2 regions of the Streptomyces sp. QH1-20 genome follow, and region 1 is predicted to be linked to the other one. Evidence: riboswitches for the same ligand, from Rfam matches in the RefSeq annotation. Region 1 holds a riboswitch; the other holds the start of a gene.
What was found. A riboswitch is a leader RNA that binds a small molecule or an ion and turns the genes downstream of it on or off. The one in region 1 is predicted to bind S-adenosylmethionine.
Positions count from the first base shown of each region.

Region 2: another riboswitch for S-adenosylmethionine. It lies ahead of AB8O64_RS10120 (aminotransferase class V-fold PLP-dependent enzyme); the one in region 1 lies ahead of thrC (threonine synthase).

Region 1 is NZ_CP166299.1:4,675,875-4,691,513, forward strand. It holds gene cdgB (diguanylate cyclase CdgB) at 1-121, shown strand, start outside; gene AB8O64_RS21315 (carbohydrate-binding protein) at 322-1,266, shown strand; gene AB8O64_RS21320 (class II fructose-bisphosphate aldolase) at 1,285-2,136, opposite strand; gene AB8O64_RS21325 (1-phosphofructokinase family hexose kinase) at 2,287-3,207, opposite strand; gene nagA (N-acetylglucosamine-6-phosphate deacetylase) at 3,390-4,544, opposite strand; gene AB8O64_RS21335 (ROK family protein) at 4,544-5,545, opposite strand; gene AB8O64_RS21340 (SIS domain-containing protein) at 5,910-6,845, opposite strand; gene AB8O64_RS21345 (extracellular solute-binding protein) at 7,030-8,307, shown strand; gene AB8O64_RS21350 (DUF3263 domain-containing protein) at 8,318-8,599, shown strand; gene otsB (trehalose-phosphatase) at 8,659-9,522, shown strand; gene AB8O64_RS21360 (trehalose-6-phosphate synthase) at 9,836-11,293, opposite strand; gene AB8O64_RS21365 (glucosyl-3-phosphoglycerate synthase) at 11,346-12,293, opposite strand; SAM riboswitch class I at 12,458-12,598, shown strand; gene thrC (threonine synthase) at 12,615-13,892, shown strand; gene AB8O64_RS21375 (MoaD/ThiS family protein) at 13,971-14,246, shown strand; gene AB8O64_RS21380 (cold-shock protein) at 14,685-14,891, shown strand; gene groL (chaperonin GroEL) at 15,241-15,639, shown strand, end outside.
Region 2 is NZ_CP166299.1:2,262,254-2,277,892, reverse strand. It holds gene AB8O64_RS10145 (heme-copper oxidase subunit III) at 1-199, shown strand, start outside; gene AB8O64_RS10140 (c-type cytochrome) at 263-1,072, shown strand; gene AB8O64_RS10135 (Rieske 2Fe-2S domain-containing protein) at 1,069-2,124, shown strand; gene AB8O64_RS10130 (cytochrome bc complex cytochrome b subunit) at 2,121-3,749, shown strand; gene trpD (anthranilate phosphoribosyltransferase) at 3,900-4,964, shown strand; SAM riboswitch class IV at 5,164-5,280, shown strand; gene AB8O64_RS10120 (aminotransferase class V-fold PLP-dependent enzyme) at 5,465-6,859, shown strand; gene AB8O64_RS10115 (Lrp/AsnC family transcriptional regulator) at 7,076-7,357, opposite strand; gene AB8O64_RS10110 (rhomboid family intramembrane serine protease) at 7,354-8,064, opposite strand; gene AB8O64_RS10105 (hypothetical protein) at 8,333-8,572, shown strand; gene AB8O64_RS10100 (NYN domain-containing protein) at 8,592-9,959, shown strand; gene AB8O64_RS10095 (NlpC/P60 family protein) at 10,176-11,243, shown strand; gene AB8O64_RS10090 (NlpC/P60 family protein) at 11,560-12,618, shown strand; gene AB8O64_RS10085 (hypothetical protein) at 12,660-13,922, shown strand; gene AB8O64_RS10080 (glycosyltransferase 87 family protein) at 13,953-15,194, opposite strand; gene AB8O64_RS10075 (glycosyltransferase family 4 protein) at 15,440-15,639, shown strand, end outside.

The DNA.
Region 1 (15,639 bases):
CAGTTTCGGCATCGGCTGGGCCGCGTGCGGAATGTCCGCCGAGGAAGTCCTCGCCTCCGCCGACCAGCGGATGTACGTCGAGAAGCGGTCCCGGTCGAAGGCCGGGCGGCGCGCCTGCTGAGGTCCAGACCACGGCGTGCTGTCCCCCGATCGGGGTAGGCTGCGCCGATGCGGCACCGACGCCGACCGTGAATCGATCATGAATTTTGGCCATCCGAACCCGCGGTAGCCGGCCGGGCCGCCCCGGCCTCCACGGCCGCGGGTTCAGGCGCGTACGCAGGTGGGCGCCGATGGGCAACACCATGTTGGGAGTGACAGGGGATGACGGCGGGTAATAACGGCCAGGGCACGCCGGAGGGCGACGACCCGTTCGGCTACCTGTACCGCTCGGAAGGCGGCGACGGGAGCACCGACGGCGGTCAGCCGGCGCACCAGCCCGGCGTCCCCCGTACGTCGTACAACCAGGTCCGCCCGGTCGGCTCGCGCCAGTACGGCCAGCAGCCCCAGCAGCAGGTCACCTACGGCCAGCAGGCCCCGGGCACCGGCCCCGCCCCGCACTACGCCGCCCCCGAGACCCTCCCCGGCGGCGCCCCCCAGCACCCCGCCCCGGGCGGGCGCGGCGGCACCCGGCCCAAGCGGCGCGGGCCGCTCATCGCCGCCGTGGCCGTCGTCGCGGTCGTCGTGGCCGGCATCGGCGTGGCGATCTTCACCAACAGCTCGGGCGAGAAGAAGGAAGAGCAGAACACCGCCGCGAACGGCGGCGGCGGCGAGGACAAGCCGACCCCGGCGGAAGAGGACGACAAGCCCACCGAGCCGAAGAAGAACGAGCCGGAGAAGCGCAAGCCCGCCAAGCTGCCCAAGGAGGACGCGGCGAGCCTGCGGCTCAGCGGCGGCGCCGTCACGGAGAAGACCGTGCCGGGTGCGCAGGGCGACGGTGGTCTCTACATCGCCGGGATGAACAAGCAGGGTGCCGGCGTCGAGTGGAAGGTCGACGTCGAGAAGGAGGGCGACTACCGGCTGAACGCGCGCTACGGCGTGCCCGGCACGGACGCCGCCCTCACGATCTCCGCCAACGGCAAGGCCGACACCCGGGCCATCAACATGAAGAACTTCGGTGGCACGAAGGACTGGGAGAACGGGTGGAAGACCACCTGGTCCCTGGTCAAGCTGAACAAGGGCACGAACATTCTCCGGCTCTCCTGCGAGGCCGGCAATTCGTGCGACGTGCACCTCGACCAGCTGTGGATCTCGCCCAAGAACGGCTGACGGCACGGTCGGCGGCTCTCAGCCGCTGACGGTCCGTAGGAAGTCCGCGACCGTCCGGGCCATCGCCTCCCGCGCCGGTGCCAGGTACTTGCGCGGGTCGACGGCCGAAGGATGGGTTTCGAGGAAGGCCCGGACCGCGCCCGTGAACGCCGTGTTCAGGGCCGTGCCGACGTTGATCTTCACCATGCCGGCGGCGACCGCGCGGCGCAGTTCCGTATCCGGGACGCCCGACGAGCCGTGCAGGACCAGGGGCACGGGCACGGCGTCCCGGAGCCGGGTGATCAGGGCGTGGTCGAGGGTCGCCGTGCGTTCGGTCATCGCGTGGGAGCTGCCGACGGCCACGGCGAGGGCGTCGACGCCGGTGTCACCGACGTAGGCGGCCGCCTCGGCAGGGTCGGTGCGCACGCCCGGGGCGTGCGCGTCCAGTGGTGGCTCGCCCGCCTTGCCGCCCACCCGGCCCAGCTCCGCCTCCACCCACATGCCGCGTTCGTGGCCCCAACGCACCGCCTCCGCCGTCGCCTTGACGTTCTCTCCGTAGCCGCGCCTGGACGCGTCGAACATCACCGAGCCGAAGCCGTGCGCGTGCGCGGCGTGCAACAGGGCCACGTCCTCGACGTGGTCGAGGTGGAGCGAGAGCCGCGCGGTCGAGGCACGGGCGACGGCGGCCGTGGCGGCGGCGATGGGCGCGAGGGCGCCACCGTGGAACTTCACCGCGTTCTCGGAGACTTGCAGCACCGCGCCCGTGCCCGCGGCCTCGGCGCCCGCCGCGATGGCTTCCGCGTGCTCCACGGTGATGACGTTGAAGGCGGCGACCGCGCGGGCGGCGGCGCGGGCCCCGGTGACGAGTTCGGCGGTGCTGACGAGTGGCATGGCTGCCTCAACCCTCCGGCCGTAACGGCCCTCGTGACCCCGCGTGGCGGCGGGGCCGGTCCGGTGCCGGCGGCATCCGCCGGGTGATGCCGCGCCGTGGGCCCATGGTGACGGGCGGCCGCGCCCGCCCGGCCCCGGCTCGCCGTGCCGTCACGCCGGAGTGACCTTCACCTGTGGCAGCAGACCCTCGTACGTCGCGCGGTCGAACTCGCCCGCAGCCGTGGCCCGTACGGTCGCGGCCGACAGGGCCACCGCGCGGGCGACACGGTCCGGCCAGGACAGGCCCTCGGCCCAGCCGGACAGCAGGCCCGCGACGGCGGAGTCGCCGGCGCCCGTCGGATTGCCCGTCAGCCGCCGGGGCGGCGCGGCACGCCAGGCCCCGTCCGGGGTGAGCGCCAGCAGCCCGTCCGGGCCGAGGGACGCGGCGACGGCGTGGGCGCCGCGGCGGCGGGCGTCGTGCGCCGCGCGCAGCGGCTCGGTGGAGCCGGTGAGCGCGGCGAGTTCCGCCGCGTTGGGCTTGACCACGTCCGGCCGGGCGGCGATGCCGCGGCGCAGCGGCTCCCCGCCGGTGTCCAGCAGCACGGGCACCCCGGCCGCCCGCGCTGCCCGTACGAGCTGCGCGTACGCCCCCACCGGCACGCCCGGCGGCAGGCTCCCGCACAGCGCGACGGCCTTGGCGTCGCGCAGCAGCCGGCCGTAGGCGTCACCGAACGCGGCCCACTCCTCGGGGGCGACGTCCGGTCCGGGCTCGTTGAGCTGTGTCGAGTCGCCGGTGGACTCGTCGACGATGCCGACGGTGCGGCGGGTGTCGCCGGTGAGGGTGACGAGGGCGTCGGTGATCCTCGCCGAGCCATTCGCGAGGTGCCGCCGCAGGGCGTCGCCCGTCGCGCCGCCCGCGAAGCCCGTCACGACGGTGTCGTGGCCCAGCGCGGCCAGCACCCGGGCGACGTTGATCCCCTTGCCGCCCGGGCGTTCCGCGGCGTGGGTGACGCGGTGCGAGGTGTGCGGACGCAGCCGTGGGACGCGGTAGGTCAGATCGAGCGCGGCGTTGAGCGTGACGGTGAGGATCACCGGCGTCTCCCTCCCGGGGCCGTCGTGCGGGAACGTCGTGCGGACCGTGCGACGGCAACCCTGCTGTCCGTACCGGGGGTTCGTGGGCGCCCGGCGCGAGCGATCATGCCAAAACAGCGGCGGCAGGCCCAGACCTGGGGACCCGCCGCCGCTGTTCCGCCACCTTTCAAGGGCGGTGCAAATCACTTCACTTCGGGATCGATCAGCCATTCGCCCTTGCGCATGACGCCCACCAGGTCGTACGAAGCGTTCAGCACGACCAGGTCCGCGTCCTTGCCGGGCTCCAGCGAGCCGACCCGGTCGGCGAGCCCCAGCAGCCGGGCCGGGTTCACCGACAGCGCCCGCACGACGTCCTCGACGGGCAGCCCGTCGACGGTCACCGCGCGCTTGAACGCCGTGTCCAGCGTGAGCGTCGACCCCGCGATCGAGCCCGCCGTCGGGCCGTCGGCGATCCGCGCGACGCCGTCCTTGACCTCGACCCGCATCGGGCCGAGCGGGAACATGCCGTCGGTCATGCCGGCGGCGCCCATCGCGTCGGTGATGAACGCGACCCGGTCCGCGCCCGCCCGGGCGAAGGCCAGCTCCAGCACGGCGGGGTGCAGATGCGTGCCGTCGTTGATCAGCTCGACGGTGACCCGCTCGTCCTCCAGCAGCGCGGCGATCGGGCCGGGTTCGCGGTGCAGCAGCCCCGGCATCGCGTTGAAGAGGTGGGTGGCGACCGTCGCACCCGCGTCGATGGCCTCCAGCGTGGCCCCGTACGTGGAGTCGGTGTGCCCCACCGCCGCGATGACGCCGCTGTCGGCGAGCATCCGCACGGAGTCCAGACCGCCGGGCAGCTCCGGCGCCAGCGTCATCATGCGGGCCGCGCCGTGCGCGGCGTCGACCAGCTTGCGCACGTCCGCCGGGTCGGGGTCGCGCAGCAGCCCCGGCTGGTGCGCGCCGCAGCGGTGCGGGGAGATGAACGGGCCCTCGAAGTGGATGCCCGCCAGATCGCCCTGCTCGGTCAGCTCGGCCAGGACGGCCGCCTGCCGGGCGAGGTCGTCCAGGTCCCCGGTGACGGTCGAGGCGAGCATGGTCGTCGTGCCGTGCGCGCGGTGCGTCGCGATGGCGGTGAGCGCCTCCTCGGCGCTCCCGGCCGAGAACGACGCGCCACCGCCGCCGTGCACATGGACGTCCACGAAGCCGGGGATGATGCAGTGACCGGTGAGATCGACGGACGGCTCCTCCCGCGCCGTGTCGTCCACGATGCGCCGACCCTCGACCGTGACGCGGCCGTTGTCGACCACGCCGGTCGGCAGCACCACGCGGGCGCCGGTGAGAACCGTTCGTTCGACCATCAGGCGGATACCTCCGTGGATTCGGGGGACGGGGTTTCGGGCGACGGGGTGGGGCGGGGCGCGGGGGGCTTCGCGGCCGTTCCGGTGGTGAGCAGGTCCCAGGCGAGCAGGCCGGCGCCCAGGCATCCGGCGGTGTCCCCGAGCGCCGCGGGGACGATGCCGGGCAGCCTCTGGAAGGTGATCCGCTCGGCGACGGCCGCGCGCAGCGGTGCGAAAAGGGTTTCCCCCGCTTCCGCGAGCCCGCCACCGATGATCAACGTACGGGGATCCAGCAGGGTGAGGCCCGTGACGAGGCCGTCGGCGAGCGCGTCGACCGCCTCCTGCCACACCGCGCGGGCGGTGGCGTCCCCGGCAGCGACGGCCCGCGCGCAGTCCGCGGCGTCGGCGTTCGCGTCGCCGGACGCCTGTGCCCAGGCGCGGCTGACGGCGGAGGCGGAGGCGATGGTCTCCAGACACCCGCGCCCGCCGCACCCGCAGACCGGGCCGCCGGGCCGGACGACGATATGCCCGATCTCGCCCGCGTAGCCGTGGGCCCCGGCCTCGATCCGACCGTCCATGCCGATCGCCCCGGCGATGCCCGTGCCGAGCGGCACGAACAGGAACCGGTCGGCGCCCCGCCCCGCCCCGATCCGGCCCTCGGCGAGCCCGCCGGTCCGTACGTCGTGGCCGAGGGCGACCGGGACGTGGCCGAGGCGATCGCTCAAGAGGTCGCGCAGGGGGACGTCGCGCCAGCCGAGGTTCGCGGCGTAGACGGCGATGCCGTTCGCGTCGTCGACGATCCCGGGCACGGCGACGCCCGCCGCCTCGGCCTGCCGCCCGTACCGCTCCCGCCCGAGGGCGCGCAGCTCGGCGGCGAAGTCGAGGATCCCGGCGACGACGGCGTCCGGCCCCCGGTCCCGGCCGGTGGGGCGCCTGGCCTCGTACAGAAGCTCGTGGTCCGGTCCGACCAAGGCGGCCTTCATGCCGGTGCCGCCTACATCGAGCGCGATGACGTGTCTCACGGGAACAGTCTCGCGCGATTGCGTGTGAAAGGTCTAGTCCACTCGTCGGCAGGCTGCTGCCCCTGCGTGTCGCGGGGTGCGCGTTCGTGGCCGGGTGCGGCGCCGTTTCGCCTGCGGCGGGCTGGTGGGGTTTGGGCCTCGGCCCCGGTGCGGCGTCGTTTCCCGCCTGCGGCGGGTGGTGGGGTTCGGGCCGTCGGCGCCGCCGGGCGTTGGGTGTGGGTCGGGCCCGTGCCGCTCCGGTGGGTCGCGGGGCTGCTTCGCTTGACGCCCCGCGACCCTCCTGCGCGTCCCGGGCCCTCATGCCGGTGGGCCTGCGGCGCCTCCGCCCCTGGGTGGGTAGGGATGGGCACCCGGTCCGTAGACGTCAGTCCGTCGGCAGGATCACGCTTCGCGTGAGGTGGCGGGGGTGGTCGGGGTTGTGGTTGCTGGACTCGGCCACCGCTACCGCCAGGCGTTGCGCGCGGATCAGGTCCGCCATCGGGTCCAGGCGGGAGCCGTCCGCTATCAGCGTGCCGCCGGTCGCGGTGATGTCGGCCGCCAGGCCCTCCGGGCGGGGGCCGAAGATCCAGGCCACCCGGCCCGGGGCCGTGATCGCGACCGGGCCGTGGCGGTACTCCATCGCCGGGTACGCCTCCGTCCAGGCGCACGCCGCCTCCCGCATCTTCAGGGCCGCCTCCTGCGCCAGCCCGTACGCCCAGCCGCGCCCCAGGAACGTCCACTGCTCCGCTGCGAGCACCGCCGGCGGCAGCGGCTCGGCGACGGCCGTCTCCGCGTCCGCCGTCGCCTCGGCGACGGTGCGCACCCCGGCCGGCAGCGGGCCGTGTGCTTCGAGGCCGGCCCGCAGGTAGGTCAGCGCCGTCGTCGCGAAGCGGGTCTGGACGACGGACTCCTCGTCCGCCCAGTCCAGCACCGCCACCGTGTCCGCCGCCTCCATCACGGGCGTTTTCGGGTCGGCGGTCAGCGCCAGCGTCGGCGTCCGGCCGCGCAGCGCGGTCAGCAGGGCCAGTACCTCGGTCGTGGTGCCGGAGCGGGTGATCGCCACGAGGCGGTCGTAGGCGCGGGCCGCGGGGAACTCCGACGACGCGAAGGCGTCCGTCTCGCCCTGCCCGGCGGCCTCGCGCAGCGCCGCATAGGCCTGGGCCATGAACCAGGACGTGCCGCAGCCCGTGACGGCCACCCGCTCGCCGGGCAGCGGCAGCCCCGGCGCCCCGGCCGCGGCCTCGGCCGCGCGGCGCCAGCAGTCGGGCTGGGTGGCGATCTCCACGGCGGTGCGGGAGGTACTGCGAGCGGACTGTTCCATGCGCGGGTGCTCCTTGCGAGGTGCGTGCGGGTAACGGTCAGCACCGTGGATAGCACCCCCTGTGACATGGGGGGAAGGGTGATACCGAAGCGAGACGCCGGTCGGGTAGACCGTAAGGTGGCGAGCGGGAGAGACTCACGGTCTCCAGCGGACAAATCACCAACCTCAAGGGTGGGAAGCAGCAGTGCAGCGGCGGCGTTTCTTGGGTCTGACGGCGGCAGGTGCCGCCACGGCGGCGTTGGCGCCCGCACTGACGGCATGCGGTAGCGAAGCGACCGGCGGTGACAAGAAGATCCGGCTGATCGCGGCGGACTACGGCGACAAGCCGACCAACAGCTCCAAGAAGTACTGGGATTCCCTGGCCCGCGAGTTCGAGTCCAAGAACAAGGGCATCAAGGTCGACGTCAGCGTCTACAGCTGGACCGAGGTCGACAAGAAGGTCGCCGACCTGGTCGCGGCCGGCAAGGCCCCCGACCTGGCCCAGATCGGCGCGTACGCCGACTTCGCCGCGGTCGGCAAGCTCTACAGCGCCGAGCAGCTGCTCTCCATCCCCACCCAGGCCGACTTCATATCCTCGATCGCCAAGGCGGGCGAGGTGCACCGGGTGCAGTACGGCCTGCCGTTCGTCTCCAGCACGCGCCTGCTCTTCTGCAACCAGAAGCTCTTCGACAAGGCCGGCATCGCCAAGGCCCCCGAGACGTGGTCCGAGCTCCAGGCCGCCGCGAAGAAGCTCCAGGCCTCGGGGGTGAAGATCCCCTACGGGCTGCCGCTCGGCCCGGAGGAGGCGCCGGCCGAGACCATGATGTGGATGCTCAGCGGCGGCGGCAGCTACACCAACAACATCGGTACCTACACCATCGATTCGCCCGAGAACATCAAGACCTTCGAGTGGCTGCGCGACGAGCTCGTCGGCAAGGGCCTCACCGGCGGCGGTGACCCCGCCCGCACCAACCGGCAGGAAGTCTTCGACGCGTTCACGCGCGGCGAGGTGGGCATGCTCAACGGTCACCCGACGCTGATGCAGCAGGCCGACGCCAAGGGCATCAAGTACACGATGGTCCCGCTGCCCGGGTCGAGCGGCAAGGCCAGGGCGACCATGGGCGTCGCCGACTGGATGATGGGCTTCAAGCAGAACGGCAACCGCGATCAGATCGGTGCCTTCCTCGACTTCGTCTACAGCAAGGAGAACGTGCTGGACTTCACCAGCCAGTACGACCTGCTGCCGGTGACCACGCCCGCGTCCGCGGCGATGGCAAAGGACGAGGAGCACAAGCAGCTGAGGCCGTTCCTGAAGGAGCTGCCGAACGCCGAGTTCTACCCGGCGGACAAGACGTCCTGGGCGAAGGTCAGCAAGTCGATCAAGGAGAAGATCGGCGCGACCGTGCAGAAGGGCGGCGACCCGGCCGCGGTGCTCGGCGAGATCCAGCGCGAGGCCATGGCGACGGAGAACGCGGGTCGTTAGGTTGGAGCACGTGAGCCCGCCGGAGGAGCCGGCCCCGGACGACGGCGCGGAGCCCGCGTCGCACAGCGGCGGGCTCTCCGACCGCGACCGTGCCGTGCTCGCTCTGGAACGCCGGACGTGGCCCGGCCCCGGAGCGAAGGAGCGGGCCGTGCGGGAGCAGCTGGGGATCACCCCGACCCGCTACTACCAGCTCCTCAACGCCCTCCTCGACGACCCGCGCGCCCTCGCCCACGACCCCGTCACCGTCAACCGGCTGCGCCGCGTCCGGGACGCCCGCCGCGAGCGCCGGTAAGGCGCCCGGACCGTACAAGTGACCACCCCGGCGGCGGTCGCACCGATAGGGTCGGTCCTATGGGTCCCCTTCCCGATCCCGTGACGCCCGCCGGCCGCGACGGACTGGCCGGGCTGCTGGCGCGGCCCGGGCGCGCGGTCGTCGCGCTCGACTTCGACGGCACGCTCGCCGACATCGTGCCGGACCCCGAGCAGGCCCGCGCCCACCCCGGCGCCGTGCCCGCCCTCGCCCGGCTCGCCCCCCACCTCGGCTCCATCGCCGTGGTCACCGGCCGCCCGGCCGGGGTCGCGGTCCGCTACGGCGGCTTCGCCGGGGTGCCCGGCCTGGAGCACCTCGTCGTACTGGGGCACTACGGCGCCGAGCGCTGGGACGCGGTCACCGGCAGCGTGCACGCCCCCGCGCCGCACCCGGGCGTCGCGGCCGTGCAGGCGGAGCTGCCCGGGGTGCTGGACCGCTCCGGTGGCTGGCGGGGCACCTGGGTCGAGACCGCGCACATCGAGAACAAGGGCGGCCGCGCGATCGCCGTCCACACCCGCCGTGCCCCCGACCCGCAGGCCGCCTTCGACGCGCTGCGCGGGCCGCTCGAAGAGCTCGCCGAGCGGAACGGGCTGATCCTTGAACCGGGCCGGATGGTCCTGGAACTGCGCCCGCCCGGCATGGACAAGGGCGTCGCCCTCGCCGAGTACCTCCGGGAGGTCGACGCGTCCGCCGTGCTCTACGCGGGTGACGACCTCGGTGACCTCGCGGCCTTCGCGGCGGTCGAGAAGCTCCGCACCGAGGGGCTGCCGGGGACGCTCGTGTGCAGCGGCAGCTCGGAGGTCGCCGAGCTCGCCGAGCGCGCCGACCTCGTCGTCGACGGCCCGAGCGGTGTCGTGGAGCTGCTCGGCGCCCTCGCGGACCGCCTGGGCGGCCGGGCTTCCTGAGCCCACCGGGGCCGGCTCACCGCCGGTGCCGCTTGTGGGCGAGCGTGTGCCGCAGATGCCTCGGGTCGTCGGACGCGCAGGGACAGGCCGCGGGGGAGCCGGGCGGGTGAGCGGCGTATAGCCGACGAGAGGGCGTGCGCGGGGCCGTTGCCCGCGGCGGCGAGAGCGGCGGTCAGCACAAGTGCGGCCCAGCGGTGGGCGATCGGCATGCGGGAGCCCTACCCGCTTCAGCCCTCCTTCCCGCCCGGGCGCGGAAGCGCGCCGCGTCGCCCGGCCGGGCCCCCGCGCGGGGCGTGTGCTCCGGCGTACGCCGCTACCCCTCCAGGGCCCGCAGCTGGTCCAGGAACCAGCGCGCGGGCGGCAGGGCCGTCGCCGCCGAGGCCAGTCGCTTGGTGCGCTCCGCGCGCTCGGTGGGCTCCATGAGCAGGGCCTCGTGCAGTGCCCGGGCCGTGGCCTCCACGTCGAACGGATTGACCGTGATCGCGTCCTCGCCCAGCTCCGCGAACGCCCCGGCCTCCCGGGACAGCACCAGCGCGCAGCCGTGGTCGGAGACGACGGGCACCTCCTTGGCGACGAGGTTCATGCCGTCGCGGATGGGGTTGACCAGGGCCACGTCGGCGAGGCGGTACGCGGCGAGCGAGCGGGCGAAGTCGTCCTTGACGTGCAGGACGACCGGCAGCCAATCCTCCGTGCCGAACGCCGCGTTGATCTCCTGGGCGACCCGCTCCACCTCGGCCGTGTAGTCGCGGTAGACCGCCAGGTCCTGCCGGGAGGGGTACGCGAAGGCGATGTGCACCACCTTGCCCCGCCACTGCGGCCGGTCCTCCAGCAGCCTGCGGTAGGCGCGCAGGCCGCGCACGATGTTCTTGGACAGCTCGGTGCGGTCGACGCGGACGATCGCCTTGCGGCCCGGGCCGATCTGCTCGCGCAGCGCGGCCATCCGCTCCTCGACGTCCGCGCGGTGCGCCCGCTCGCGCAGGAAGTCGGCGTCGGCGCCCAGCCCGTGCACACCGAGCCGGGTCGTCCGGCCCTCGAAGATCACCGACAGCGTGCCGTCGTCGCCCTCGCGTACGACCTCCGCGCCCAGCACGTCCGCGCAGCACGCGGCGAACGCCTCGGCCCAGCGGCGGGTGAGGAAGGCGGCGCGGTCGCTGCCCAGCACGCCGCGCAGCACCTGCTCGGCCACATCGTCCGGCAGCATCCGGAAGTAGTCCGGCGGGGCCCAGGGGGTGTGCGAGAAGTGGCCGACGCGCAGGTCCGGGCGCCGCTCGCGGAGCAGACCCGGCACCAGGGTCAGGTGGTAGTCCTGGACGAGGACCACGGCGCCCGGCGCGGCCTCCTCGGCGAGCGCGTCCGCGAAGGCGGCGTTGTACGCCTCGTAGGCCGCCCACTGGGCGCGGAAGTCCGCGTCGAAATCCGGCTCCAGGGGGGTCTGGTACAGCAGGTGGTGGACGAACCACAGCACGGAATTGGCGATGCCGTTGTACGCCGCGGTGAAGACCTCGGGTGCGATGTCGAGCATCCGCACGCTCATCCCGCCGGTGTCGGCCGGATCCAGCCTGCCGCCGGTACGCCGGACGGCCTCGCGGTCGCCGTCGCCGAGGGCGGAGCACACCCACAGGGCCCCGGCGCCGGTACCGATCGCGCTCAGCCCCGACACCAGCCCGCCCCCGCCCCGGCCCGCCGCGAGCGAGCCGTCCTCGCGTCGCTTGTAGGAGACGGGTCCGCGGTTGGAGGCGACGAGAATCGGGGCGACGTGCTCAGCGACCATGTGGCCAGCCTTGCCAGTGCGGGAAGCAGTCAAACGTACGCACGAGGGACGGTTACGCGGCGTGCCTCTGTGCGTACTCGGCTATCCCGGCCATCGGCGGCCGCTCCTCGGTGTCCACCGCGTACGTCCGTGGAACAAAGCCCTCCGGGGTGCGCTCGAACTGGGTCAGGGACGGACGCACCAGATGGCCGCGGGCCAGTCGGAGCTGCGCGGTCCGGTAGATCGCGGCTGCCATCCGGCCCAGCGCCCGGCCGTCCTGGTGCCGGTGCTTGCGCACCCCCACGTCGACCTGCGCCAGCGCGTCCAGGCCCACCGTGTGCAGCGCGTCCACCAGCAGCCCGAGCTCGACGCCGTAACCGACGGGGAAGGGCAGCCGCTCCAGCAGCGAGCGGCGGGCCGCGTACTCACCGCCCAGCGGCTGGACGAAACCGGCCAGCTGCGGCCAGTGCAGATTCAGCAGCGGACGGGCCACCAGCTCGGTCACCCGGCCGCCCTGGCCGACGGCCTCGCCGAGCGGGCGGTCGTACATCGCCTTGACGAAGTGCACATCCGGCTCGGTCAGCAGCGGCCCGACGATGCCGGAGACGAAGTCGGCCGAGAAGTCCCGCAGATCGGCGTCGACGAAGCAGACGACATCGCCCTCGGTCACCAGCAGCGACCGCCACAGCACCTCGCCCTTGCCGGGCAGCGCGGGCAGCCGCGGCAGCACCTCGTCCCGGTGCACGACCCGCGCCCCGGCCGCGGCCGCGACCACCGCCGTACGGTCGGTCGAACCGGAGTCCAGCACCACCAGTTCATCCACCAGCGGCACCGCCTCGGTCATCAGCTCACGGCGGATCGTCGCCACGATCGCACCGACCGTCGCCTCCTCGTTCAGCGCCGGCAGAACGACGCTGACGGTGGTGCCGGCGCCGCGCTTGGCGGCGAGAATCCGGTCGAGCGGACGGTCTGCGGCGGACCAGGACCGCCGGGCCAGCCAGCGCTCCACCTCTTCCAGCACGTGTACGACTCCTTCAGCGGGCTCGGGGGATGTGACCCATCTCGCGGTACGGACGCCTGGTTCGAGCGTCCATGCCTTCCGTTACAGTCTTGAACAACGCGGACGGCCATCGCATGTCGGGGTCGTCGCGCGAACAAACGCCTGGGCTGTGCCCAGTGCCATACCGCTCATCCAGAGGGGCAGAGGGATACGGCCCGTTGAAGCCCCGGCAACCCTCCCGCCGGTCTTGCGTACTCCGCGAGGCTCCCGGTGGGGAAGGTGCCAATTCCGTCCCGTGGCGACGTCCGCCGCGGGGAAGATGAGGAGAAAGGGCCTCGCCTCATGGCTGTGCACACCGTCGCCACCACTGTCGCTCTCGGACCCGCCGCCGGCCTCTCGTGCCGGGAGTGCGGAGAGCGCTTCGACCTCGGACCGATCTTCGCCTGCGCCGTCTGCTTCGGACCGCTCGAAGTCGCTTACGACCTGCCCACCGGTGACCCCGAGGCCCTGCGCCGCCGGATCGAGGCCGGACCGGAGAACATCTGGCGCTACGCCCCGCTGCTGCCCGTCCCCGCCGACGTCGCGGACAAGCCGAGCCTCAACCCCGGCTTCACCAAGCTGGTCAAGGCCGACAACCTCGCCCGCGAGCTGGGCGTGAGCGGCGGGCTGTACGTCAAGGACGACTCCGGCAACCCCACGCACTCCTTCAAGGACCGCGTCGTCGCCATCGCCGTCGAGGCCGCCCGTGCCTTCGGCTTCACCACCCTCTCCTGCTCCTCCACCGGCAACCTGGCGGGCGCCGTCGGTGCCGCCGCCGCCCGCGCCGGCCTGAAGTCCTGCGTGTTCATCCCGCACGACCTGGAGGCGGGCAAGGTCGTCATGGCCGCCGTCTACGGCGGCGACCTCGTCGGCATCGAGGGCACCTACGACGACGTGAACCGCTTCTGCTCCGAGCTGATCGGCGATCCGCTCGGCGAGGGCTGGGGCTTCGTCAACGTCAATCTGCGCCCGTACTACGGGGAGGGCTCCAAGACCCTCGCGTACGAGATCTGTGAGCAGCTCGGCTGGCGGCTGCCGGACCAGATCGTCGTCCCCATCGCGTCGGGCTCGCAGCTCACGAAGATCGACAAGGGGCTCAAGGAACTGATCGCGCTCGGTCTGGTCGAGGACCGGCCGTACAAGATCTTCGGCGCCCAGGCCGAGGGCTGCTCGCCGGTCTCGCGCGCCTTCAAGGACGGCCACGACGTGGTGCGGCCGGTGAAGCCGGACACGATCGCGAAGTCCCTCGCCATCGGCAACCCGGCCGACGGGCCGTACGTGCTCGACATCGCGCGGCGGACGGGCGGTGCGGTGGAGGACGTCACCGACGCCCAGATCGTCGACGCGATCAAGCTGCTGGCCCGTACGGAGGGGATCTTCGCGGAGACGGCGGGCGGGGTGACGGTCGGCGTCACGAAGAAGCTGATCGAGGCGGGGGTGCTGGACCCGTCCCTGACGACGGTCGTGCTCAACACGGGCGACGGGCTGAAGACGCTCGACGCCGTCGCCCCGACCACCGGGCCCTCCGCGACCATCCGCCCGAGCCTCGACGCGTTCCGCGCGGCGGGCCTGGCCGGCTGAGCCTGCCCGCCACCTCCCCCGGCACCTCGACGGCCGGTGCCGGCCCCTCACGTCTCTCTAGCCGGAAGGCGCATTCGCATGAGCATCAACGTCCGCATCCCCACCATCCTGCGCACCTACACCGGCGGTCGGGCCGAGGTCTCCGCCGAGGGCGCGACCCTCGCCGAGGTGATCGCCGACCTGGAGAAGAACCACCCCGGGATCGCCGCCCGCGTCCTGGACGACAGCGGCAAGCTGCGCCGCTTCGTGAATGTGTACGTCAATGACGACGACGTGCGCTTCGAAGGCGGCCTGAATGCGGCGACCCCCGACGGCGCCGGAGTCTCGATCATTCCGGCAGTCGCCGGCGGCTGACCCTTTCGAAGGTTTCCTGCGGAAGTCCCGTGAATCGCCCCGGCCGAAAAACGGACGGGGCGATTCCGTCTGTTGAAGCGCGATACAGTTGGGGCGTTCCCCCTCCTGCGTCAGTGCCGTACGCATATGAGAACCCGTCAAGTTGTGTGCCGAGCGTGTGCACGAATTGTCGGGTTGGTTGCGTTATGTCCGGCCCGACTTGCCCGGGAATCCTCGGAATCCACCGCTTATCGCCAATCGGCCGCGCCCGGAATTCTCGTCCGAGTGACCTGTTGCAGACGGCATCCGTGCAGATACATTCAGCCGCGGTCGACGCGTTCCGGCGCACATCTTCCGGGGTTCCCCATGTCGAAGATCAGGGGACTGCCGGGGGGTGAGGTCTGACCCGGGTCCGCGAAGTGCGGTCCTGCGCAAGGGCCAGTAATAGGGGAGTTAGGCATGGCTCAGGGCACCGTCAAGTGGTTCAACGCGGAGAAGGGGTACGGCTTCATCGCGGTCGACGGTGGTGCGGATGTTTTCGTCCACTACAGCGCGATTCAGATGGACGGCTACCGCACCCTCGAGGAGGGGCAGCGAGTCGAGTTCGAGATCTCGCAGGGTCAGAAGGGTCCGCAGGCGGACATGGTCAAGCTGGCGGTCGGCTGATCTCGGCGCATCGACCACCTAGGCTCAATCGGCTCGCCGAAGGGCCCGTACCTCCAGGGGGAGGTACGGGCCCTTCGTGCTCCCCGGACACGCCTGCCTCGGGAGCGTGGCCGGGCCCCGTGTGTGGAGCCCCCTCATGCGGGTAGCTCTTGGCCCTAGGCGCTTGCACTCGGAGGGGTCGAGTGCTAATCATTGGGCTTAGCACTCTCCGAGTGAGAGTGACAGATTTGGACCGTCGGTGAGGTCCGCAGGCCAGGCGGGGCAAGGAACCGCCAGGTGTGCAGGCCGTCCGTCGCGGGCGCCAGCGCGGTCCGGAGCAATCCACCCCGTCCTGGGAGGACCACTTCACATGGCCAAGATCATCGCGTTCGACGAGGAGGCACGGCGCGGTCTCGAGCGCGGGATGAACCAGCTCGCCGACGCCGTCAAGGTCACCCTCGGCCCCAAGGGCCGTAACGTCGTCCTCGAGAAGAAGTGGGGCGCCCCCACGATCACCAACGATGGTGTTTCCATCGCCAAGGAGATCGAGCTCGAGGACCCGTACGAGAAGATCGGCGCCGAGCTGGTCAAGGAGGTCGCGAAGAAGACGGACGACGTCGCCGGTGACGGCACGACGACCGCGACCGTCCTCGCCCAGGCGCTGGTCCGTGAGGGTCTGCGCAACGTGGCCGCCGGTGCCAACCCGATGGCGCTGAAGCGTGGCATCGAGAAGGCCGTCGAGGCCGTCTCCGCCGCGCTGCTCGAGCAG
Region 2 (15,639 bases), 2.4 Mb from region 1:
CTTCTACCTGACGACCGGCTTCCACGGCCTGCATGTGACGGGCGGTCTCATCGCCTTCCTGCTGGTCCTGGGCAGGACGTACGCGGCCAAGAGGTTCACCCACCACCAGGCGACGGCGGCCATCGTCGTGTCCTACTACTGGCACTTCGTCGACGTGGTCTGGATCGGGCTCTTCGCCACGATCTACTTGATCAAGTAATCGGTCCCGCACCGGACCAACAGTCCAGCATCGACGCAGAAGATCCTGACACCGGGGTAATCCGTGAAAAAGCTCTCCGCACGACGACGCCATCCGCTGGCGGCGGTCGTCGTCCTACTCTTCGCGCTGGCGGTAACTGGGGGGCTGTACGCCGCGTTCGCGCCCGCGGACACGGCCAAGGCCGATGACACCGCCCAGTCCCTTGCCATCGAGGAGGGCAAGAAGCTCTACTCCGTGGGCTGCGCAAGCTGCCACGGCACCGGCGGTCAGGGCACCACCGACGGCCCGAGCCTGGTCGGCGTGGGTGCCGCGGCCGTCGACTTCCAGGTCGCCACCGGCCGTATGCCGCTGCAGCAGCAGGGCGCCCAGGCGCCCAAGAAGAAGGCGATCTACTCGCAGGCCGAGATCGACCAGCTCGCCGCGTACATCGCCTCGCTCGGCGCCGGCCCCTCGGTTCCGTCCAAGAGCCAGTACAGCCCGGACGGCGCGGACATCGCCAAGGGTGGGGAGCTCTTCCGTACGAACTGCGCCCAGTGCCACAACTTCACCGGCAAGGGTGGCGCTCTCTCGAACGGCAAGTACGCCCCGCCGCTCGACGATGTCGACCCGAAGCACATCTACGAGGCCATGCAGACCGGCCCGCAGAACATGCCTTCCTTCCCCGACACCACGATGACGGAGAAGAACAAGAAGGACATCATCGCGTACCTCGACACGGTCAACAGCAGCAAGTCGGAGAGCCCGGGCGGCCTCGAACTGGGTGGGCTCGGCCCGGTCAGTGAGGGTCTGTTCGCGTGGATCTTCGGTCTGGGTGCGATGATCGCCGTCGCCATCTGGGTCGCGGCCCACACCGCTAAGGCCAAGAAGTCATGAGTAGCCAAGACATTCCAGAAGAGAACCTGCCGAGCACGCAGGGCGACGCGCACGCCACCGCCGTAGCCGTCGCGGGCGACCCGTTCGCCGACCCCGGCCTGCCGCCGCACGAGCACCGCATCCAGGACATCGACGAGCGGGCCGCCAAGCGCTCCGAGCGCGTGGTCGCGTTCCTGTTCGTCCTGTCGATGCTGGCGACCGTCGGCTTCATCGCCTCGTACGTGACCCTGCCGGTCGACAAGATCGTCTACATCTTCCCGCTCGGTCACATCAGCGCGCTGAACTTCGCGCTGGGCATGACCCTCGGTGTGGCGCTGTTCTGCATCGGCGCGGGCGCGGTCCACTGGGCCCGCACCCTGATGTCTGACGTCGAGCACGCCGACGACCGGCACCCCATCGCCGCCGAGCCCGAGGTCAAGGCCAAGGTCCTGGCCGACTTCAAGCAGGGCGCGGAGGAGTCGACCTTCGGCCGGCGCAAGCTGATCCGCAACACCATGTTCGGCGCGCTGGCCCTGGTGCCGCTCTCCGGTGTGGTGCTGCTGCGCGACCTCGGTCCGCTGCCGGGCACCAAGCTCCGCAAGACCGCCTGGTCCGCGGGCAAGATGCTGATCAACCAGAACACGAATCAGCCGCTGCGCCCCGAGGACATCCAGGTCGGGTCCCTCACCTTCGCCATGCCCGAGGGCATGAAGGAGGAGGACCACGACTTCCAGAAGGAGATCGCCAAGGCGGCCCTGATGATCGTCCGGCTCCGTCCGGAGAACATCAAGGACAAGCGGGAACTCGACTGGTCGGCCGACGGCATCGTCGCGTTCTCCAAGATCTGCACGCACGTCGGCTGCCCGATCAGCCTGTACGAGCAGCAGACGCACCACGTGCTCTGCCCGTGCCACCAGTCGACCTTCGACCTCGCCGACGGCGGACGAGTGATCTTCGGCCCGGCCGGTCACGCGCTTCCGCAGCTGCGGATCAAGGTCAATGACAAGGGCTACCTTGAGGCCATGGGCGACTTCGCCGAGCCCGTCGGTCCTGCCTACTGGGAGCGCGGATGAGTACTGCAACAGCTGACAACCAGCGCAAGGCGCCCGCCGGTGAGCGGATGGCCGACTGGGCGGACGGCCGACTGGGCATCTACGGCCTGGCCAAGGCCAACATGCGCAAGATCTTCCCGGACCACTGGTCCTTCATGCTGGGTGAGGTCGCGCTCTACAGCTTCATCATCATCATCCTCACGGGTGTGTATCTGACGCTGTTCTTCCACCCGAGCATGAACGAGGTCGTCTACCACGGCTCGTACGTCCCCATGCAGGGCATGCGGATGTCCGAGGCGTTCCAGTCGACGCTCAACATCAGCTTCGACGTCCGTGGCGGTCTGCTGATCCGGCAGATCCACCACTGGGGCGCGCTGATCTTCCTCGCGGCGATGTTCGTGCACATGATGCGCGTCTTCTTCACGGGTGCCTTCCGCAAGCCGCGTGAGGTCAACTGGCTGTTCGGCTTCCTGCTGTTCGTGCTGGGCATGTTCACCGGCTTCACCGGTTACTCCCTGCCGGACGACCTGCTCTCGGGCACCGGCGTCCGCTTCATGGAGGGCGCGATCCTGTCCGTGCCGATCGTCGGTACGTACATCTCGTTCTTCCTGTTCGGCGGCGAGTTCCCCGGCTCGGACTTCGTGCCGCGGTTCTTCTCCATCCACGTCCTGCTGCTGCCGGGCATCATGCTCGGTCTGCTGGTGGCGCACCTGATCCTGGTGTTCTTCCACAAGCACACCCAGTTCCCCGGCCCCGGCCGGACGAACAAGAACGTGGTCGGCATGCCGCTGCTGCCGGTCTACATGGCCAAGGCCGGAGGCTTCTTCTTCCTGGTCTTCGGTGTGATCGCGGCGGTCTCCGCGATCGCGACGATCAACCCGATCTGGGCGATCGGCCCGTACCGGCCGGACCAGGTGTCCACCGGCGCGCAGCCCGACTGGTACATGGGCTTCTCCGAAGGCCTGATCCGTGTCATGCCGGGCTGGGAGATCAACCTCTGGGGCCACACCCTGGTCCTGGGCGTCTTCATCCCGCTGGTGATCTTCCCGCTGGTCCTCCTGGCCATCGCGGTCTACCCGTTCATCGAGTCCTGGGTGACCGGCGACAAGCGGGAGCACCACCTGCTGGACCGCCCGCGCAACGCCCCGACGCGCACCGCGTTCGGTGCCGCCTGGATCAGCGTGTACTTCGTGCTGCTGATCGGTGGTGGAAACGACCTGTGGGCCACCCACTTCCACCTCTCGATCAACGCCATCACCTGGTTCGTCCGGATCGGCTTCTTCGTGGTGCCGGTACTGACCTTCATCGCCACGCGCCGGATCTGCATGGGTCTCCAGCGCCGCGACCGGGACAAGGTGCTGCACGGACGCGAGTCCGGCATCATCAAGCGCCTGCCGCACGGTGAGTTCGTCGAGGTCCACGAGCCGCTGTCGCAGGAGGCCCTGCACACCCTCACCGCGCACGAGCAGCCCAAGCCGCTCGAGCTCGGCCCCGAGGTCGACGAGAACGGTGTGAAGCGCAAGCTGAGCGCCACGCAGAAGCTCCGGGTGAAGCTCTCCAAGGGCTTCTACGGCGAGGGGACGCACATCCCCAAGGCCACCGCGGAGGAGTACCAGGAGATCACCAGCGGCCACGGCCACCACTGATCCCCGTCTGACCGATCACTGATCGCCACGGCAAGAGCCCCGTCCATGCGCTGGACGGGGCTCTTCGCCGTCCCCGGTCCTGGATAGGCTGGACCCGCGAACACCGCGAACACCGCGGCATCACGGATTCGACCACCAGGAGCGTGGACCATGAACGTTGTGACCCCGGCAGGCGGCGACAGCGCGACGGCCCGCACCTGGCCGGGGGTGCTCGACGCCCTCCTCTCCGGTGTGGACCTGAGCGCGGACGACACCGCCTGGGCCATGGACCGGATCATGCGCGGTGAGGCGACCGACGCCCAGATCGCGGGCTTCGCGGTGGCGCTGCGCGCCAAGGGCGAGACCGTCGCCGAGATCTCCGGTCTCGTACGGACCATGTACGCGCACGCCAACCTCATCGAGGTGCCCGGCCCGAGCGTGGACATCGTCGGCACGGGCGGCGACGGCGCCAAGACCGTCAATATCTCCACCATGTCCGCGATCGTCGTGGCCGGCACCGGCGCGAAGGTCGTCAAGCACGGCAACCGCGCCGCGTCCTCCGCCAGCGGAGCCTCGGACGTGCTGGAGAAGCTGGGCGTCAATCTGGACCTCAGCCCGCGCCGGGTGGTGGAGGTGGCCGAGGAGGCCGGCATCACCTTCTGCTTCGCGGTGAAGTTCCACCCCGCCCTGCGCCATGTGGCGCCCGCCCGCCGCGAGTTGGGCATCCGCACCACCTTCAACGTGCTCGGCCCGCTGACCAACCCCGCGCGGGTCAAGGCCCAGGCGACCGGTGTCGCCGACGCCCGGATGGCCCCGATCCTGGCCGGCGTCCTCGCCGAGCGCGGCGCCTCCGCGCTCGTCTTCCGCGGCGACGACGGGCTGGACGAGCTGACCACCACCGCGACCTCCCAGGTGTGGATCGTCGGCGGCGGTGAAGTGCGCCGGGAGGCCTTCGACCCGCGGGACGTGGGTATCGACCTGGTGCCCGTGGAGGCGCTGCGGGGCGCGGACGCCTCGTACAACGCCGATGTCGCGCGGCGGCTGCTGGACGGTGAGACCGGCCCCGTACGGGACGCGGTGCTGCTCAACTCGGCGGCGGCGCTGGTCGCCCTGGAGCCGACCGGCGCCCCGCTGGCCGAGCAGATCACGGTGGGCCTCGCGAAGGCGGCGGAGTCGATCGACTCGGGCGCGGCGAAGCGGGTGCTGGACCGCTGGGTGACGGCCAGCAACGGTTAGCCGCCCGCGGCGGCGGGCGCCCTGCGGGCGCGTCCTCAATCGCCGGACGGGCTTGATTCGGCTGAGCTCAGCCGAATCAAGCCCGTCCGGCGATTGAGGACACCGCCACGCAGCGGGGGTGCCACGAGAGCGGCCGGCAGTGTCCCGCCATGCGGACTCCCATTCCGCGCGATGATCGGCTGTGCCATACTCTTCGCCAGGTCACGAGTGACAGCGACATAGGCCCCGGCCCGCTGTCCGGCAACCCTCCTTCCGTGGCGGGGTGCCCCGGGTGATGACCGGGCCGCAGGCAAGAGTTCTGCGGCAAGCGCGGATCCCTCGCCAGGGATCCTGGTCGTCGAGGGAGCTTCTTCCGTGATGCAGCGAATGCGATAGGGCCTACGGCCCGTTCCCGTGAACTCCGCGCCTGTGCCGTGCGTTTGGAGTTCGGTTTCCCGCACGCCGGTGACGCCTTCCCGCGTGCGTATCCGCAATCACCCCTGTCTGCAGGAGAATTCGCCATGTCCGCATGCCCTGTTGCCGCCACCGCCACTGCCGCCGCCACCATCGAGGCCCCCGCCGACGCGCCCCTGCCGGTCCTCGGCCACGACGTCCGGGTGCCGCTCGTCACCGGGGGCGAGGTGCCGTACGCGGCGCTCGACTACGCGGCCAGCGCCCCGGCGCTGCGGCGGGTGTGGGAGGACGTCGCCGCGTACGCGCCCTACTACGGGAGCGTGCACCGCGGGGCCGGTTACCTCTCGCAGCTGTCGACCGATCTGTTCGAGAGCAGCCGGGCGGACGTGGCCGCCTTTCTCGGCTGCCGCCCCGCCGACCAGGTCGTCTTCACCCGCTCCACCACCGACTCGCTGAACCTGCTCGCGGCCGTGGTCCCCGCCGGCACCCGGGTCTTCGTCTTCGAGACCGAGCACCACGCCTCGCTGCTGCCGTGGGAGCGGCGCGAGGACGTCGATGTCACCTACCTCGACGCGCCGCGCACCCCGGGCCAGGCCGTCCGGACGCTGGAGGAGGCCCTCGCCACCCGCGAGCCGTACGGCCCGGCCCTGGTGTGTGTGACGGGTGCGTCCAATGTGACGGGTGAGCTGTGGCCTGTGCGGGAGCTGGCCGCCGCCGCGCACGCGCACGGCGCCCGGATCGTACTGGACGCCGCGCAGCTGGCACCCCACCACCCGGTGGACGTCACGGAGCTGGACGTCGACTGGGTCGCCTTCTCCGGGCACAAGCTGTACGCGCCGTTCGGTGCCGGTGTACTGGCCGGGCGCGCGGACTGGCTCCAGGCCGGCGAGCCGTATCTGGCGGGCGGCGGAGCGAGCCGCAAGGTCGCGCGGCTCGATGGCGGCGGGGTGGACGTCGAGTGGCACGACACCGCAGCCCGGCACGAGGCGGGCTCGCCCAACGTCATCGGGGTGTACGCCATCGCGGCGGCCTGCAAGGCGCTCACGGAGGCAGGCTTCGAGCGGCTCGTCGAGCGGGAGCAGCGGCTCGTCGCGACGGTACGGGCGGGCCTCGCGGAGGTGCCCGGGGTCAAGGTGCTCTCGCTGTTCGGTGACGACGCCCCGCGCGTGGGCGTCATCTCCTTCGTCGTGGAGGGCTGGAACAGCTCGCACTTCGCCGCGGCGCTCTCCGCGGAGTACGGGATCGGGGTCCGCGACGGGCTCTTCTGCGCGCACCCGCTGGTGCGGACGCTGCTGGGGGACGACTCCCGCGAAGCGGGCGAGTGTGGTGCGCCGGACGGCGCCGCGGGTGACGGCCCGCAGCTCAATGCCCTCCGCGTCAGCTTCGGCGCGGGCACGCCGGACGAGCATGTCGAGCGGTTCGTGACGGCGGTGGCGGAACTGGTCCGGGACGGCGCGCGGTGGTCCTACCGGACGGAGGGTGGGCGCTGCGTTCCCGTGTAACCGGGCCTCCGTTCACCCGGGGCTCCGCCCCGGACCCCGGTCCTCAATCGCCGGACGGGCTGGAAAATCCAGCCCGTCCGGCGATTGAGGAGAAGGCATAGGTGGGGGAGAGGCCCGGCCTCTCATGACCGCCGCTGCGGCGCGCAACCCCCACCGGCGGGGCCGGCGGTGCCGAACCGGGCGCGACACCCGGAGTGTGAGTGCCGGCCGGACTCGCTACGAGTCGAGGCCGATCGCGAAGGCCGCTTCGAGGTCGTGGCTCGAGTACGTGCGGAACGCGATGTGCGTCTCCGTGGAGGCCACGCCGGGGACCTTGCTGATGCGGCCGGGGATGACGTCCGCGAGGTCGTCGTGCCGGGCCACCCGCACCATGGCGATCAGGTCGTGCGCGCCCGTGACCGAATAGACCTCGCTGACGCCCTCCAACGCGGCGATCTTCTCGGCGATCTCGGGGATCCGGTCCACGTCGGTCTTGATGAGCACGATCGAAGTGATCACGGCTGGCTCCTATCGGGGGTCCCGGGGTCGCCCCCGGGAGCGGGCGACTCCTCGTGGGACCTGGCTGCGGTCTTCACTCTATCCGCAGGTCCGCAGCGGGCCCACGCGCAGAGGAAGCCGAGGCAGAAGCCCACCACGTGGGCCAGGTAGGCCACTCCGGGGCGGTCGCCCGCCGTGCGCGCCGCGAGCCACTGCAGCACGAACCAGAAGAGCAGCACGGCCCACGCCGGAAACCGCAGCGGCAGAAAGAAGAGGAACGGGAAGAGGCTGGTGACACGGGCCTTGGGGAAGAGATAGAGGAACGCACCGAGCACCCCGGAGATCGCCCCGGACGCGCCGACGAGTGTCTGGGCGGAGTGGGCGTGCACGGCCGCATAGCCGAGCAGCGCCAGATAGCCCGTGGCGAGATAGAAGAGGACGAAGGGGATCCGGCCCAGTCGCTCCTCCGTCATCGCGCCGAAGACGTAGAGGAAGAGCATGTTGCCCAGCAGGTGCAGCCAGTTGCCGTGGACGAAGAGGGCGGTGAACGGCGTGCACAGCTCCGAGGTCGGGCCGAGCCACAGCTCCTCGGGCACCACGCCCCAGCGCTCGAAGTAGGTGGTCTGTGCGGCGATCAGCTCGGCGCCGGTGCCGTAGGAGGCGTTGAAGCCCGAGGCGGGGCCGAGGAGGAAGACGACGCAGCAGATGCCGAGGAGGGTGTACGTCATCACGGGGGTCGGCACACGGGTCGCACGGGCGGTGTCGGAGGGGCCGGGGAGCGCCGCCTTCCCGAGACGTACTACCTTTCCGATCATGGTCAGATCATTGCGTACCGTGCGCAACCTGCCCAGAGTGCCTCGCCGGGCCGTCCGCGCGGGCCTGCGCACCGCGTCGCGAGACCGGCAGGCCGTAGGGTTACGGGGAAGACACTCCCGCGGTTCGACGACGCGGCCCGCCCGGGGGCCGCGGCAGCAGACGACGAGGACGGACGACACGATGGGCGTTCCCCAGCCGACAGCCGAGACCCGGTGGCGCTGCACGCTGTGCGGCAATCTCACCCGGTTCGACGTGACCCGTTCGACCAGGGCCGTCGAGTACGTCCACCTCGACCTGGCGGGAGAGCCGAACGTGGAGGAGCGCGAGGTGGTCAGTGAGACCATCGAGTCCGTGCGTTGCCGTTGGTGCAACGCGGTCGACCAGATCGAGCTGGTGGACCGGCCGGGCGCGGGCGCCTGAAGAACGGGAGCGTTGAACGGTGGTGGAGCACACAGGCGGCGAGGCGGCCGGTGACGCCGGCGGGGCCGACGGTGTTGCCGAGGTGCTCGACCGTCCGTTGCCCGAGGGGATCAGGCGACGGGTCGTCGGGCTCGTCGCGGAGGCGTTCGGCGGGCTGACGGTCGCCGAACTGCCCCCTCAGCTACGGCAGTACGCCCGGTTCACGCCGAGCCGGCGGGCCAAGTTCGCGGGCAACGCCATGGCCGCCGCGGTGGAGAACGACGCCGTCTTCCGGCAGCGCATCTCCGCCCGGCTGCGCGAGGGCGGGTCCGAGCTGGCCGAGGCGCTGGACGCCGGGTCCCCGCCGGCGGCCGCGGACCCGGAGGACGTGGCGGCCATGGCCTATGTGCTGCGGCCGCTCGGCTGGGTCAAGCTGGTCACCGCGGCCGGCGAGGAGGCCCAGCGGGCCGGCGCCGAGCGGGCGGGCCTGGAGGCGCAGCGCGAGTTGCGGCAGTTGCGCGAGGAGCTGGCCGCCGCGCGCGCCGAGGCCCGTACGGAGTCCGACCGGGCCCGCGCGGAGCTGGACGCGGTGCGCAAGGAGGCCGAGGCCGCGCAGCGCAAGCTGCGCAGCGCGGTCAGTGATGTGCGGCGCGGTGAGGCGGCTCTGCGCAAGGCGCAGGCCGAGCTGGAGGCCGTGCGGTCGGCCGCCGCGGGTGAGAAGACCGCGGCCCTGGGCGAGGCGCGACGGCTCAAGGCACGGCTGGCGGAGGCCGAGTCGGCGCTGGAGGCGAGCCGCCGGGCGGTGCGCGAGGGGCGCAGCGTGGAGGACATGCGGCTGCGGCTGCTGCTCGACACCGTCCTGGACGCGGCGCAGGGGCTGCGGCGCGAGCTGGCCCTGCCGCCGGCGTCGGTGCGCCCGGCGGACACGGTGGACGCGGTGGAGCCGGGCCGGATGACGCCCAAGGACATCGCCAACCGCGCGCTGTCGGAGACCGATCCGGCGTTGCTTGACCAGCTGCTGGCGCTGCCGCAGGCGCACTTGGTGGTCGACGGCTACAACGTCACCAAGACCGGCTATCCGACGATGCCGCTGGACAAGCAGCGGCTGCGGCTGCTGGGCGGGCTCGCGATGCTGGCCGCGCAGACGGGCGCGGAGATGACGTGTGTCTTCGACGGTGCCGAGCTGGCCGCGCCGGTGCTGCTCGCGCCGCCGCGCGGGGTGCGGGTGCTCTTCAGCAAGGCCGGGGTGACGGCGGACGAGCTGATCCGGCAGCTGGTGCGGGCCGAGCCGCCGGGCCGGCCGGTGGTTGTGGTCTCCACGGACCGGGAGGTGGCCGACGGGGTCGCGAAGGCGGGCGCGCGGCCGGTGGCATCGGCCTTGCTGCTCAAGCGACTTGCGCGTACCTGAGCGTGGGGCAGCCGTCACCTACTGTGTCATCTTCGTAAAAGATGCGTGGACGGCCGGAATTTTTCGCAGCAGAGTTTGAACGGACTGCGGGAAGGTCACTAAGGTCGGGCCTCGAACCTTCGCGCGGTTGTTCATCCATTCGGGGTGACGGCGAGGGTCCCGCCGAGCCCGCGGAGCCTGCGCGGTAGGCGGCCCCAGGAAAAGGAGCTCGTCTCCGTGGCGTCCCACCGTCGACCCAAGCAGCCGGGCCGCGCCCGCGTGACCGTGCTCACCGCGACCGCCGCGGCGGCCGTCGCCCTCTCGGCCCAGGGTGCGCACGCCGATCCGCAGGCGTCCAAGCAGGACGTCAAGTCGAAGGTCGACAAGCTCTACGAGGAAGCCGAGCAGGCCACCGAGAAGTACAACGGGGCCAAGGAGAAGCAGGACAAGCTGGACAAGCAGGTCAGCGATCTCCAGGACAAGGTCGCCCGCGGCCAGGAGGAGCTGAACAAGCTCCGCAACAGCCTCGGTTCGATGGCCACCGCGCAGTACCGCACCGGCAGCATCGACCCCGCCCTGCAGCTGCTGCTGTCCTCCGACCCGGACAGCTACCTGGAGCGGGCCTCCACGCTCGACCAGCTCACCACCAAGCAGGCGGAGACCCTTCGTCAGATAGCCGGCAAGCAGCGCACCCTGAAGCAGGAGCGCCAGGAGGCCGCGGACAAGCTCGCCGACCTGGACTCCACGCGCAAGGCGCTGGGGGACAAGAAGAAGGAGATCCAGGGCAAGCTCTCCGACGCCCAGGAACTCCTCAACACCCTCTCGGCCAAGGAGAAGGCCGAGGTCACGGGCGAGGACAAGGCGCAGGAGGGCAAGGACGCCGCCGACCGCGCGAGCCGCTCCGGCGGCAGCCGCACGGACCCGGGGGGCTCGGGCAAGCCCGTGCCCGAGTCGCAGCGCGCCGGCGGTGCGCTCGGCGCCGCGCAGGGCAAGATCGGCTCCCCGTACGTCTGGGGCGCGACCGGCCCCAACTCCTTCGACTGCTCCGGGCTGACCTCCTGGGCGTACTCGCAGGCGGGCGTCACCCTGCCCCGCATGTCGCAGGACCAGGCGAACGCCGGCACCCGCATCTACGACCAGGGCTCCCTCAAGCCCGGCGACCTGGTGATCTTCTACGGCGATCTGCACCACGTCGGCCTGTACGCGGGCAACGGCCAGGTGCTGCACGCCCCGAAGCCGGGCGCCAACGTGCGCTACGAGGCCATGGGCAACATGCCCTTCCAGTTCGGGGTGCGCGTCGGCTGACGCCCCCCGCCGGGGCTCTCGGCCGCCCTCCCGCGGCCCTCATGAGCCCCATCCGCACCCCGGGTGCGCCTCAGGCCCGTCCTCCGCGTCGGGCCTGAGCGACACACCGCCCTTTCGGGCGAATCCCGGAACCCTCCGCTGACTCCACGCCCCGCCGGTGACCTGCGTCTCCGGCGGGGCGTCACGTTTCCCGCCCCGCGCGGTCTTTGAACCCGGGGTGATCGCGCCGCTACTGTCTGGCGCGCGGTGCCCCGCTGTCGTACGCCCGAACCCGGGCGGCAGGGGCCGCACACAGTGAAAGGGAGTGCGGCTTCCCGTGGCGTTCCATCGCCGTCCCGCGCCGACCGGTCTCAACCGGTCCGTCCGGGTCACCGTCCTGTCCGCCGCCATGGCCACCGCGGCCGCCGCCCTCTCGGCGTCACCCGCGGACGCCCGGCCCGGCGAAGGGGCGGACGGCAACCGGGCGTCCGGCACGGTGAAGGCACAGGTCGACCGGCTCTACGAGGAAGCGGAGCGGGCCACCGAGAAGTTCAACGCCGCCGACGAGCGCACCGACGGCCTGCGCGAGCGGGTGGAGCGGGCCGCCGACCGGGTCGCACGCGGTCAGGAGCGGGTCAACCGGCTGCGCACCGCCCTCGGCATGATCGCCACCGCGCAGTACCGCACCGGCGGCGCCATGGACCCGGCCATCGAGCTGCTGCTGTCCTCCGACCCCGATGCCTATCTGGAGCGGGCCGCCACCCTCGACCGCGTCACCGGCCGGCAGGCCGACCAGCTGCGGACCCTCCAGGGCGCGCAGCGCGAACTGCGCCAGGAGCGGGCCGAGGCGGCCCGGATCCTGGAGGACCTCGAAGCGGGCCGCCGGGCCGTCGTCCGGCACAAGCAGGAGGTCGAGCGGAAGCTCGCCACGGCCCGCCGGCTGCTGAACTCGCTGCCCACGGAGGACCGGGAGGAGTACGGCCGCGCGTCGCGGTCCGACCGCGGTGACGGTGTCCTCGCCGCCGCGCTGCCGAGCCTCGCCCCCACCTCCTCGCGGGGGGCGGCGGCCGCCATGGCCGCCCGCTCCGCCGTCGGCTCCCCGTACGCCTGGGGCGCCACCGGCCCGAGCGCCTTCGACTGCTCGGGGCTCATGCAGTGGGCGTACGGGCGCGCGGGCGTGGGCCTGCCGCGCACCTCGCAGGCGCAGCGGAACGCCGGACGGCACGTCTCGCTGGCGGAGGCCCAGCCCGGCGACCTGGTGATCTACCGGGCCGACGCCAGCCACGTGGGCATGTACGTGGGCAACGGGCAGGTCGTGCACGCCCCCTACCCCGGGGCCCGGGTCCGCTACGACCCGGCCAACATGATGCCGATTTCCTCCGTCACCCGGCCATGAGCGCGGCCTGAAGGCCTGCCGCCCGCCTGGCGGCTCGTACGATGCGGGGCGTGACAGGGCGACAGCGGTGGGGCGGAAGACGCGTGGCGTGCGGCCTGGCGGCGGTCCTGTTCGGCGCCCAGGCCCTGACCGGTTGCGGGCCGATGGGCTCCTCGGCCGGCCCGGACGCCGACGACAGGTCGGTGCAGCGGCTGCTGGACCGGTGGGCCGACGCACTGCGCGGCCGTGACGAGGCGGCCTTTCTGGCCGCCGTGGACCCCCGGGCGACGGGTTACCGCGCCGCACGGCAGCGGGTGTTCGACCGGCTCAAGGACGTCCCCCTGGCCGCCTACGGCTACCGGCTGGTGCGCAGGGGCGGATTCACCCCCGCGGCCGGCGACGGCCACCGCGTCGCCGTCGAGGCCGAACTGCGCTACCGGATCGCCGGCTACGACACCGCGCCCGTCACGGCCCCCGCGCGGCTGACGCTCGTCAAACGCGACGGCCGCTGGTACGTCGCCGCCCAGGACGACCGCGACGGCGGCCGGCAGCTGTGGGAGCACGGCACGGTGACGGTCGTGCGCGGCGCGCACAGCCTCGTCCTCGGCGTCGGCCAGGACCGGGGGCGGCTGCGGGCCCTCGCGGGCCTCGCCGACCGCGCGGTGCCGGCCGTGGGCGCGGCCTGGCGGGGGAAGTGGGCGGGGCGGGTGGTGGTCGAGATGCCAGCCTCGCTGGACACCATGGCGGCCCTGTTGGGGGCACCCGCCGCCGGCTACCGGGGCATCGCGGCCGTGACCACCGGAGAGGTCGGTGGCGCCGGTGCCGCCCCGGCCGACCGGATCATCGTCAACCCCGAGGCGTACGGCGTCCTCGGCGACTTCGGCCGCCGCGTGGTGCTCACCCACGAGACCGCCCACGTCGCCACCCGCGCGCTGACCTCCCCGGCCACCCCGCTGTGGCTCTCCGAGGGCTTCGCCGACTGGGCCGCCTACCGCGACACCGACCGCACCCCGCGCCAGGCCGCCCCCGAGCTGGCCCGCGCCGTCACCGGCGGTGAGCTGCCGCGGCGGCTGCCCGAGGACGGGGAGTTCGGCTTCGCGGGCGAGTCCGGGCGGCTGGCCCGCGCCTACGAGGAGGGCTGGCTGGCCTGCCGCATGATCGCCGACGAGTGGGGCGAGGAGAAGCTCGTCGCCTTCTACCGCGCGGTGGGCGGGCACAGCCGACGCGCGGGCGCCGTCGAGGTCGCCCTGCGCGACGTGCTCGGGGTGAACCTCGCCGACTTCACCGCACGCTGGCGCGCCTATCTGGAGGCCGCGCTCGGCTGACGCCGCCCGGCCCCCACCCGGCGACCGCCCTCACTTGGCGACCAGCGCCGACGACCGCTCGGCGGGTGGTTCCGGCGTCCCGGTCGGACCCGCCTCGGTCACCGTCTCCCGCCACAGCCGGGTGCACGAGAGCAGGGTCGCCACGACCAGCAGCAGATTGCGCAGCGTCAGCGTCGTCACGCCCAGCTTGTCGCTGGCCACGACGTGCGAGAACCAGATGGGGAACTCGAGCTGGGTGAGCGGCGCCGCCAGCAGCACCAGGGCGACGGGCAGTCCCTGCCGGGTCGTCCGCATCGTCATGCACACCGCCGCCAGGCCGATCAGCCAGATCAGATACTGCGGGCTGATCACCCGGCTGGTGGTGGTGAACAGCAGCACGGCGGCGAAGGCCGCGTCGTAGGGCGTGCACGCCGTGAACCGCCGCGCCCGCACCCGCCACAGCAGCAGCCACCCGAAGGCCAGCACGCTCAGGCCCAGCGCCAGCCGGCTCATCGTGCGGACGTACGGGCCGAGGAACTCCACCGAGCCGTAGTGCAGCCGCGCGTGGCCCTCCCATCCGAAGTGCCGCCCCAGATGGAAGACCAGCGACCCCAGCGACTCGATCTCCGTGCCCCGGTCGCGCTGGAAGGTCAGGAACGCCAGCGCCCCCGGCATCGCCACGGCGAACAGCAGCCCCAGCACGAGCCCCGTGAGCAGCGCCGCGCCCCAGGCGGAGCGGGTGCGGCGGCCGCGCGGGGTGCCCACCAGCAGCAGCACCGGCCAGACCTTCAGCAGCGCCCCGAAGCCGGCCAGCGCCCCCGAGAGCCGGGCCCCGGCCGGACGCGCGGCGGCCAGCAGCGCCGCGACGGACACGGCGGTCACCATGACGTCGTAGCGGGCGTAGACGATCGGGCCCAGCAGCGGCACCCCGGCCACCCAGACCCACACCCCCGCCCGGCTGCGCCGGCCGCCCCGCACGGTGAACAGCAGCATCGCGAAGACCAGCACGTCCGCCAGGAAGCACATCAGGAAGAACGCCGGGGCGTAGTCGAGGAACGGCAGCAGCCCGGGGGAGAGCACGGCCAGCGCCGCCGCCGGCGGGTACTGCCAGGTCACGTCGTGCAGCGGGAAGGTGCCCGTCTTCAGCACCCCGTACCAGCCCTGGTAGATCACCTCGATGTCGATCCCGACATCCGATCCGGGCAGCACCCACACCCGGAACACACACAGCAGCAGAACGGCCCGGGTGACGGCCCACGCCACGATCGAGAGCCGCAAGCCAGTGCCCGCCATGATTCACCTCGTCCATTCACGGTCCACGCACGGTTTCACGACCCACGCACGGCCCTACACGCTCCGTCACTCCAAGGCATGATGGCCGGTCGAGGCGGCCCACGCGCGGTGACGTGGCGGGACGAAGGTCCAGATAGCCGCCCCCGGGGGCACCCCGGGGGCGGCCGGAGGAGCACCCGGTACTGTCGGGCGCGAGGTCACGGCCCCAGGCCTCCAGCCGAGCGATCCCCAGCCGAAAGACCCCCGTGCACAAGACCCTGATCGTCACCAATGACTTCCCGCCCCGGCCCGGCGGCATCCAGGCCTTCCTGCACAACATGGCGCTGCGCCTGGACCCGGCGGACGTCGTCGTCTACGCCTCGACGTGGAAGCGCGGCCGGGAAGGCGCCGAGGCCACCGCCCGCTTCGACGCCGAGCAGCCCTTCGAGGTCGTCCGCGACCGCAC